One region of the Pseudoduganella sp. OTU4001 genome, then DNA from elsewhere that is predicted to be linked to it. Evidence: riboswitches for the same ligand, from Rfam matches in the RefSeq annotation. Region 1 holds a riboswitch; the other holds the start of a gene.
What was found. A riboswitch is a leader RNA that binds a small molecule or an ion and turns the genes downstream of it on or off. The one in region 1 is predicted to bind thiamine pyrophosphate.

Region 2: it holds a riboswitch for thiamine pyrophosphate, as region 1 does, so the genes downstream of both, thiC (phosphomethylpyrimidine synthase ThiC) here and AAHE99_RS12685 (TonB-dependent siderophore receptor) in region 1, are expected to answer to the same signal.

Annotation. Positions count from the first base shown of each region.
Region 1 is NZ_JASATG010000011.1:96,586-100,960, forward strand. It holds gene AAHE99_RS12685 (TonB-dependent siderophore receptor) at 1-1,161, opposite strand, end outside; TPP riboswitch at 1,234-1,333, opposite strand; gene AAHE99_RS12690 (iron-containing alcohol dehydrogenase) at 1,341-2,510, opposite strand; gene AAHE99_RS12695 (ferritin family protein) at 2,638-2,937, shown strand; gene AAHE99_RS12700 (immunity 26/phosphotriesterase HocA family protein) at 2,947-3,405, shown strand; gene AAHE99_RS12705 (GFA family protein) at 3,415-3,828, shown strand; gene AAHE99_RS12710 (RNA polymerase sigma factor) at 3,825-4,375, opposite strand, start outside.
Region 2 is NZ_JASATG010000050.1:17,693-22,067, reverse strand. It holds gene AAHE99_RS25500 (DUF4336 domain-containing protein) at 1-490, opposite strand, end outside; gene AAHE99_RS25495 (hypothetical protein) at 508-1,128, opposite strand; TPP riboswitch at 1,186-1,288, shown strand; gene thiC (phosphomethylpyrimidine synthase ThiC) at 1,340-3,202, shown strand; gene thiS (sulfur carrier protein ThiS) at 3,199-3,402, shown strand; gene AAHE99_RS25480 (thiazole synthase) at 3,412-4,194, shown strand; gene thiD (bifunctional hydroxymethylpyrimidine kinase/phosphomethylpyrimidine kinase) at 4,191-4,375, shown strand, end outside.

The DNA.
Region 1 (4,375 bases):
CGCGTAGTCGTACACATAGTCGCCCCAGCGCTCATGGTTGCTGAAGAAGGACAGGCCGCCGGTCAGCTCGTGCTTGATGCCGCCGGTCGCGAACTTGCCTTGCAGCTGGGCCTTGGCCGACAGCGGCTTTTTCTCTTCGCCCAGGCTGCGGTAGTCGTACACGTCGTAATCGCCGTTGCTGCAATAGCCCGGCCACAGTTCCTCGCTCGAGCAGCCGTAAGGGAAGGCGGTGTAGTCGTCGCGCTTGAAGTGGTGCTGGTTGGCGCTGACGGCGGCTTTCCACTCAGGCGAGAGCTGGTATTGGAAGGCGATGCCGATATTGCTCGATTCGGTCTCCACCGGCTTGGCCCATGGCTGGTCGTTCAGGAAGATGTCGGCATCGACCACCGGCAGCTGGGTGCCTCCGGTCAGCTGGAAGCCAGGCGCGGTCTTTTGCGACTTCTTCTGGAAGTCGCCGTCCACGGTCAGCAGCGCCTGTGGGCTGATGCGCCAGTCGAAGGCGGCGGAGACGAAGCTGCGGTGGCCGTCGGCGCCCTTGATGATGGAGCGCATGCGCTCGCCGGCAGCGTTGATGCGGTAGCCGAAGCGGCGGTCTTCGAAGCGGCCGCCCAGGTCCACGGTGCCCAGCACGGAACCGCGCTCGCTCACTTCCAGCACCACGGAACGCAGGTTGGCGTCGGTCGGGCGCTTGGTCACGTAGTTGACGATGCCGCCCGGCGCCGCGACGCCCATCTGCAGGCCGGCCAGGCCGCGCAGCACTTCGATGCTTTCCTTGTTTTCCAGAGGGATCTGGGTGTCGCCGGAGATCGCATGGCCGTCCTTGCGGTAGGAACTGGCGTTATCGAGCTTGAAGCCGCGGATCGAGAATTGCTCGGCATAGCCGACGGCGTTGTAGGCGTCGCCGATGGCGGCGTCGAATTTTACGGCGTCGCTGGTGTTGCGGATGTTCAGGTCCTGCAGCTGTTCGCGCGTCAGCACGCTGACGGAGGCCGGGGTTTGCAGCAAAGCCTGTTCGCCGAAACCGGCGACAGAGGCGCGGTCGGCTACGATGCGGTTGGCGGTGATGACCACTTCGGTCATTTTCTGGTCCTGCGCGTGGGCGGCAGGGGCGAAGGCGGAAGCGATGGCCAGTGCGGCCAGGGTGAGGCGGGTGCTGTTCATATTGTGCTCTTGCTGTGCGTGTGCGCCAGCGGGGAGAGCACGAGTGTGAGGCGGGGCCCGGGTTCCCGGGCCTTCAACCGTCTTGCGCTTTCCTTCGCTGGCATTATCCAGATCAGGTTCGGAGGGTATTTCTCACCCCGCGCACATTGCGCGAGGACCCCTAGCGAGGCGGTATTGTACTACAGGCTCAGTTGCAGCGCCTGGCGCACGTCGGCCGGCGTGATATCGCGCCGTTCGCCCAGGCCGGTGATGCCGGCGGTTTCCAGCGCCGCCACGGTGGCGTCGATGGCTTCGGGACCCAGGCTGTAACCTGACAGGCGGGTCGGCACGCCCATCTGCTCGAAGAAGGCGCGGGTGCGCGCGATGGCGAGATCAATGCGCTCGTCTTCGCTGCCCTGGCTGGCGCCGAGACCCCACACGCGCTCCGCATACTGCAGCAGCTTGCCGCGCTTGGCCTCGCGCCGGATTTGCAGGATGCCCGGCAGGACGATGGCCAGCGTCTGCGCATGGTCCAGGCCAAACAGCGCGGTCAGCTCGTGGCCGACGCCGTGGGTAGCCCAGTCCTGCGGCACGCCGACGCCGATCAGGCCATTCAGCGCCATGGTGGCCGTCCACATGATATTGGCGCGCACTTCGACGTCGTCCGGGCGCTCCAGCACTTGCGGACCCAGTTCCAGCAAAGTTTGCAGCAGGCCTTCGGCGAAGCGGTCCTGCACCGGCGCGTTGGCCGGGTAGGTCAGGTATTGCTCGGTGGTGTGCACGAAGGCATCCACCACGCCATTGCCGACCTGGCGCAGCGGCAGGGTCAGGGTCTTGGCCGGGTCCAGCACCGAGAAGCGCGGGTAGACGTGGGGCGACATGAAGGCGCGTTTTTCCTGCGTCGAAGCGCGGCTGACCACACTGGCGCTGTTCATTTCCGAACCGGTGGCCGGCAGCGTCAGCACGGCGCCGAAGGGCAGGGCGCCCTTCACGGCCTTGCCGCCGATTTTCAGGATGTCCCACGGGTCGCCGTCGAACAGCGCCGCCGCAGCGACGAATTTGGTGCCGTCCACCACCGAGCCGCCGCCGACGGCCAGCAGGAAGTCGATCTTCTCGCGCTGCACCAGCTCGACTGCTTTCATCAGCGTTTCGTAGCGCGGATTCGGCTCGATGCCGGAAAACTCCAGCACAGGATGGGCCAGGCCGGCCAGCGCGGCGCGCACCTCGTCATAGGTGCCATTGGTCTTGATACTGCCGCCGCCGTAGAGCATCAGCACGCGGGCGGTGGCGGGAATATGTTTCGCCAGGGCGGCGATCTGGCCCTTGCCGAAAATGACACGGGTCGGGTTGTGGAATTCAAAGTTTTGCATAGTGCCCGGCATTATCGCGCAATTCCCGCCCAGCCGTGCGACACTCCCAAAACGGCCTTGCTACACTTGAGAAATCCGCGCCGCAGGCTGACAATGCGTGTATCCGTACGCCTAAGGAGAGTGAGATATGACACAGGAACACGTGGTCGAGCCGCGCGATTACCTCAATGCCCAGGTGCTGGACATGCACCGTGCCTTGACGTCGCTGAGCGAGAAAATCGAAGCACTGGATTTGCATAACCAGCGCATTGAAACGTGCACCGACCCCGAGCTGAAGCTGGTCATGGCCAGCCACCGCGATTCCACGCGCAAGCAGATTGCGATGCTGCTGGAATGGGTAAGGCGGCGCGACCCGAAACTGGATAAGGAAATGAAGGATGCGCTGTTCAAAGCGGGCCCCATTGCCGCCCAGTATCATTACGAGTAAAGGAATTGAATGAAGTTGCAGCCGTACCGGGAGGGCAGCTGGTTTGCCGTCCCGCTCAGGAATGGCGGTTATGCCACAGGTTTGGTGGCGCGCCTGTCACCGCAGGGGAAGGTCATGCTGGCTTATCTGTTCGGGCCGACGCATTGGACCTTGCCGACGCTGGCCGATGTGCAGGACCTGTCGGCCAGTGACGCGTTGAAGGTAATCCGCACCGGAGATATCGCGGTTGCGAACGGGCGCTGGCCGGTGATCGGGAATACCGTCGGCTTCCAGCGCGAAGCGTGGCCGGTACCGATGTTTATCCGCCGCGCCGATGCATTGAAACGGGCCTGGCAGGCCACGTACGGCGACGATCCGGCCAAGCCGGAGCGCGAAGTGTCCGTGCCCTATGACACGGAGGGGTTGGAAAGCGATTCGCTGTACGGCTACGGATCGGCGGAACTGCTGATGACCAAGCTGCTGGAGTAGGGAGGCCCTATGTACCTGGGCGGCTGTTTTTGTGGCGCGGTGCGCTATGAGGCGGATGCGCCGGTGCTGAACTGCACCTGGTGCCATTGTTCGATGTGCCGCGGGGTGTGCGGTGCGCCCAGCGTGGCGTGGTTCAGCGTAGCGCGCGCCCAGTTCCGCTATGTGCGCGGCCAGCCTTCGGCCTTCCATTCCAGTCCCGGCGTGCGGCGCGAGTTCTGCGGCGTGTGCGGCACCCAGCTGACTTTCGCCGACGGCCGCACGCCGCAGGAAATCGACATCACCACCTGCAGCCTGGACGATCCGGAAGCTTTGCCGCCGGAAGACCACACCTTTGCCGGCAGCCGCCTGCACTGGGAGGCGATTTGCGACGACCTGCCGCGCTACCTGCGTACGCGCGGCGATGGGGCGCTGGAGAGCGCCTAGGCCTGGCAGGCGGCCGCCCGCGCCAGCAGCAGGTCGCGTTCGCGCTCATTCTGGGTGAGCGCCGCCGCCCGTTCGAATTCCACCCGGGCCTCCTTCTGGCGCTCCAGCTTGAACAGCAGGTCGCCGCGCACGCTGGGCAGCAGGTGGTACTGCTTGAGCGCCGGCTCGTCCAGCAGCTGGTCCACCAGTTCCAGCCCCACCGCCGGTCCATAAGCCATGGCCAACGCCACCGCGCGATTGAGTTCCACCACCGGCGACGGCGCACGCGTTGCCAGCGCGTGATACAGGTCGGCGATCATCTGCCAGTCGGTCTGCTCGGCGCGCCGCGCCCGCGCGTGGCAGGCCGCAATCGCCGCCTGCAGCAGATACGGTCCCGGCACCCGCCCCAGGGCCTGCGCCCGCTCCAGCGCCGCCAGCCCGCGCCGGATCAGCATCTGGTCCCAGCGCGTACGGTCCTGTTCCAGCAGCAGCACCGGCTTGCCCTGCGCGTCGGTGCGGGCGCGCGAACGGGACGACTGGATTTCCATCAGCGCCACCAGGCCGTGCA
Region 2 (4,375 bases), on a different contig from region 1:
CGTTCAGGCGCAGGTATTCGCGCGTCAGCCAGTGCGGGTGGCTGCGCCAGTTTTCCACCAGGTCGGCGCTGACCAGGGTGCGCGAGGGACGGTGGTACAGCACGGTTTCCTGCAGCAGGCTGCCGGCGATGCTGACCGGTTCGATCTCGCCCTGCCAATCGGGATCGGGCGTGTCAGACAGCACGGCGTCAAAGCGCAGGTCGCGCCGCTTGCGCTGCAGCGCGGCCGGGCCGTGCAGGCGCGCTTGCGGCCAGCGCGCTTGCGCCTCGCCGGCGTACAGGTGGTGGAACATATTTGGGCAGACGATGTGGCGCACGGTGCCCAGCGCCTCCACCGCTTCCGCCAGCCCGCCGCCCAGCGGCACCGGCGAATGCAGCAGCAGGTCGCCGTTGGCAAAGCGCAGCACCGTCATGCGCGTGCCGACGCGCAGGCGGAGGAAACTCTGGGGCGCCGCGGCGGCCCAGACGTTGGGAGCGAATTGTTCGAGCATGCCGTTGTCTCCTCGTATTAAGGGCTGCAGGCCACGTTCCATGGGACGAAGTCGGTGCGCGCCGGCCGCACCGACAGGCGCAGCTCGCCGCCGATGTCGCTGCGGTAGACTAGCAGCGGCAAGCCGTCGGCGCCGCGGTCAAGGGCGGCGGCGCTGAAATTGCGCGCGCGCATTGGTGCACAACTGGTATTGCCGGCCATGAGCAGGCGCGCGCGCTGCAGCATCTCGCCCTTGGCCTGCAGCAGCTTGAGGATTTCGATCTCGGGCAGGGCGGCGCGCAGTTCGACCATCGTGGCCGGCGGCGTGCCGCAGCTGGTGGTGTGGTGCACCCACACATGCTGGCTGCTGTCCGTGCGCCAGCTGTCGTTGGCCTGCTGCGTGTAGCGCGTGCGCTCGACGCGGCACAGCGGCAGCACCAGGCGCAGCGGCGGTGCGTCGACGCTGGCGGTGGCGGCCAGCACGCTGGCGCCCGGCGCGCGTTCCATGCGCAGCGCGGGCGCCGGCATGCCGGGCGCGATGCGCTGCCAGAATTGTTGGAACGAGCGCTGCTCGGCCAGGGTCGGCGCGCGCACGCCCGCTGCTGCCGCAACGGCTGGCATCAGCGCAACAGTGGCGGCCATGAATACTGCATATCGCATCCAGTCTCCTTTCAATGCGCAACGATTATAGATATAATCCGCTCGCTACCGAAAGGTGGCAAACGCTAGGGGTCCTGTGCGGCGCAAGCTGCGCGGGTGAGAAATACCCTCCGAACCTGATCTGGATAATGCCAGCGAAGGGAAGCTTCAGGATGCGCCTGCGCGCGCGCCTAACCTCCTTTGCTGGCTCCTGTGCCAACCAAGGAGCCAAATGAACGCCAACGCAAAATTCCTCGCCGAGCAGGCCGAGGTCGATTCCGCAGCCGTTGCACCGCTGCCCAACTCCCGCAAAATCTACGTCACCGGCAGCCGCGCCGACCTGCGTGTGCCGATGCGCGAAATCAGCCTGTCCGGCGACAATGCGCCGGTCACCGTGTACGACACTTCGGGCGCCTATACCGATCCGGACGTGCAGATCGACATCCGCTCCGGCCTCGGTACGCCGCGCGCGGCCTGGATCGAGGAGCGGGGCGACACCGAGCTGCTGGACGGTCCGACTTCCGACTATGGCCGCCAGCGCCTGGCCGATGCCGAACTCGATGCGCTGCGCTTCAAGCTGCACCGCCAGCCGCGCCGCGCCAAGGCCGGCGCCAACGTCACGCAGATGCATTACGCGCGCCAGGGCATCATCACGCCGGAAATGGAGTATGTGGCGATCCGCGAGAACCTGCGCCGCCAGGAATACCTGGACGGCCTGCGCGCCAGCGGCGAGAAGGGCGTGCGCATGGCGGAGCTGCTGGGCCGCCAGCACCGCGGCGAGTCTTTCGGCGCGGCGATTCCGGAGCTGATCACGCCGGAATTCGTGCGTGAGGAAATCGCGCGCGGGCGCGCCATCATTCCGGCCAATATCAACCACCCGGAGCTGGAGCCGATGATCATCGGCCGCAATTTCCTGGTCAAGGTCAACGCCAATATCGGCAATTCGGCAGTGACTTCCTCGATCGGCGAGGAAGTCGAGAAAATGACCTGGGCCATCCGCTGGGGCGGCGACACCGTGATGGATCTGTCCACTGGCAAGCATATCCACGAAACCCGCGAATGGATCGTGCGTAATTCGCCGGTGCCGATCGGCACCGTGCCAATCTACCAGGCGCTGGAAAAGGTCAACGGCAAGGCCGAAGACCTGACCTGGGAAATCTTCCGCGACACGCTGATCGAACAGGCGGAGCAAGGCGTCGATTACTTCACCATCCACGCCGGCGTGCTGCTGCGCTACGTGCCGCTGACGGCCAACCGCATGACCGGCATCGTGTCGCGCGGCGGCTCGATCATGGCCAAGTGGTGCCTGGCCCACCACAAAGAGAACTTCCTGTACACGCACTTCGAAGAGATCTGCGCAATCATGAAGGCCTACGATGTCAGCTTCTCGCTGGGCGACGGCCTGCGTCCGGGCTCGGTGTGGGACGCCAACGATGCCGCCCAGCTGGGCGAGCTGAAGACGCTGGGCGAACTGACCCAGATCGCCTGGAAGCACGATGTGCAGGTGATGATCGAAGGCCCGGGCCACGTGCCGATGCAGCTGATCAAAGAGAATATGGACCTGCAGCTGGAGCAATGCGCCGAAGCGCCGTTCTATACGCTGGGCCCATTGACCACCGATATCGCACCGGGCTACGACCACATCACCTCCGGCATCGGCGCGGCGCAGATCGGCTGGTACGGCACCGCCATGCTGTGCTACGTGACGCCGAAGGAGCACCTGGGCCTGCCGAACAAGGCCGACGTCAAGGAAGGCATCATCACCTACAAGATCGCGGCCCACGCCGCCGACCTGGCGAAAGGCCATCCTGGCGCGCAGATCCGCGACAACGCGCTGTCGCTGGCGCGCTTCGAGTTCCGCTGGGAAGACCAGTTCAACCTGGGCCTGGATCCTGACCGTGCGCGCGAATTCCATGACGAGACCCTGCCGAAGGACTCGGCCAAGGTGGCGCACTTCTGCTCCATGTGCGGCCCGCATTTCTGCTCGATGAAGATCACGCAGGAAGTGCGTGAGTTCGCCGCCAAAGGCATGGTGGAAAAGTCCATTGAGTTCGTCAAGGGCGGCGCGCAGATCTACCGCGAGCAGCAGCCATGATGGAAATTGAGCTGAACGGCGCACCGCACAAGGTGCCGCCTTGCCAGACGCTGGACGCCCTGATCGCGGCCCTGCAGCTGGAAGGGCAGGCGCTGGCGCTGGCGGTCAACCGCCAGGTAGTGCCGCGCCAGCGCTGGCCGCAGGTCGCGCTGGCTCCTCATGACAAAGTCGATATCGTGCGCGCCATTGGCGGCGGCTGAAAGGATCATATGCAGGACAAACCACTCATCATCGCTGGCAAGGAATACCAATCGCGCCTGCTGGTCGGCAGCGGCAAGTACAAGGACCTGCCGCAGACGCGCGAGGCCACCCTGGCGGCCGGCGCGGAAATCATCACCGTGGCGATCCGCCGCGTGAACATCGGCCAGGACCCGCATGCGCCAAGCCTGCTGGACTTTGTGCCGCCGCATGAATTCACCATCCTGCCCAATACGGCCGGCTGCTACACGGCCAAGGATGCGGTCTACACGCTGCAGATGGCGCGCGAGCTGCTGAACGGCCACAAGCTGGTCAAGCTGGAAGTGCTGGGCGACGAGAGGACCCTGTTCCCCAACATGCCGGAAACCCTGGTCGCCGCGCGCGAGCTGGTGAAGGATGGCTTCGACGTGATGGTGTATTGCAGCGACGATCCGATCCAGGCGCGCATGCTGGAAGATATCGGCTGCTGCGCGGTGATGCCGCTGGCGTCGCTGATCGGCTCGGGCATGGGCATCCTGAATCCGTGGAACCTGTCGCTGATCATCGAGCAGTCGCAGGTGCCGGTGCTGGTCGATGCCGGTGTCGGCACCGCCTCCGACGCGGCGATCGCCATGGAGCTGGGCTGCGACGGTGTGCTGATGAACACTGCCATCGCCGCCGCCGGCGATCCGGTGCGCATGGCGCGCGCCATGAAGCTGGCGGTGCAGGCCGGGCGCGAAGCCTTCCTGGCCGGGCGCATGCCGCGCAAGTTCGCCGCCTCGCCATCGTCGCCGATGGCAGGGAGGATCGCATGAGCGACCGGCCTTGCGTGCTGGTGTTCTCCGGCGCCGATCCTTCGGGCGGCGCCGGCATGGCGGCCGATATCCAGGCCATCACCGCGATGGGGGCGCATGCCTTGCCGGTGCTGACCGCCATCACGGTGCAGGACAATAACCGCGTGCATGCGGTGCTGCCGGTGGCGCCGGAAGTCTTGCT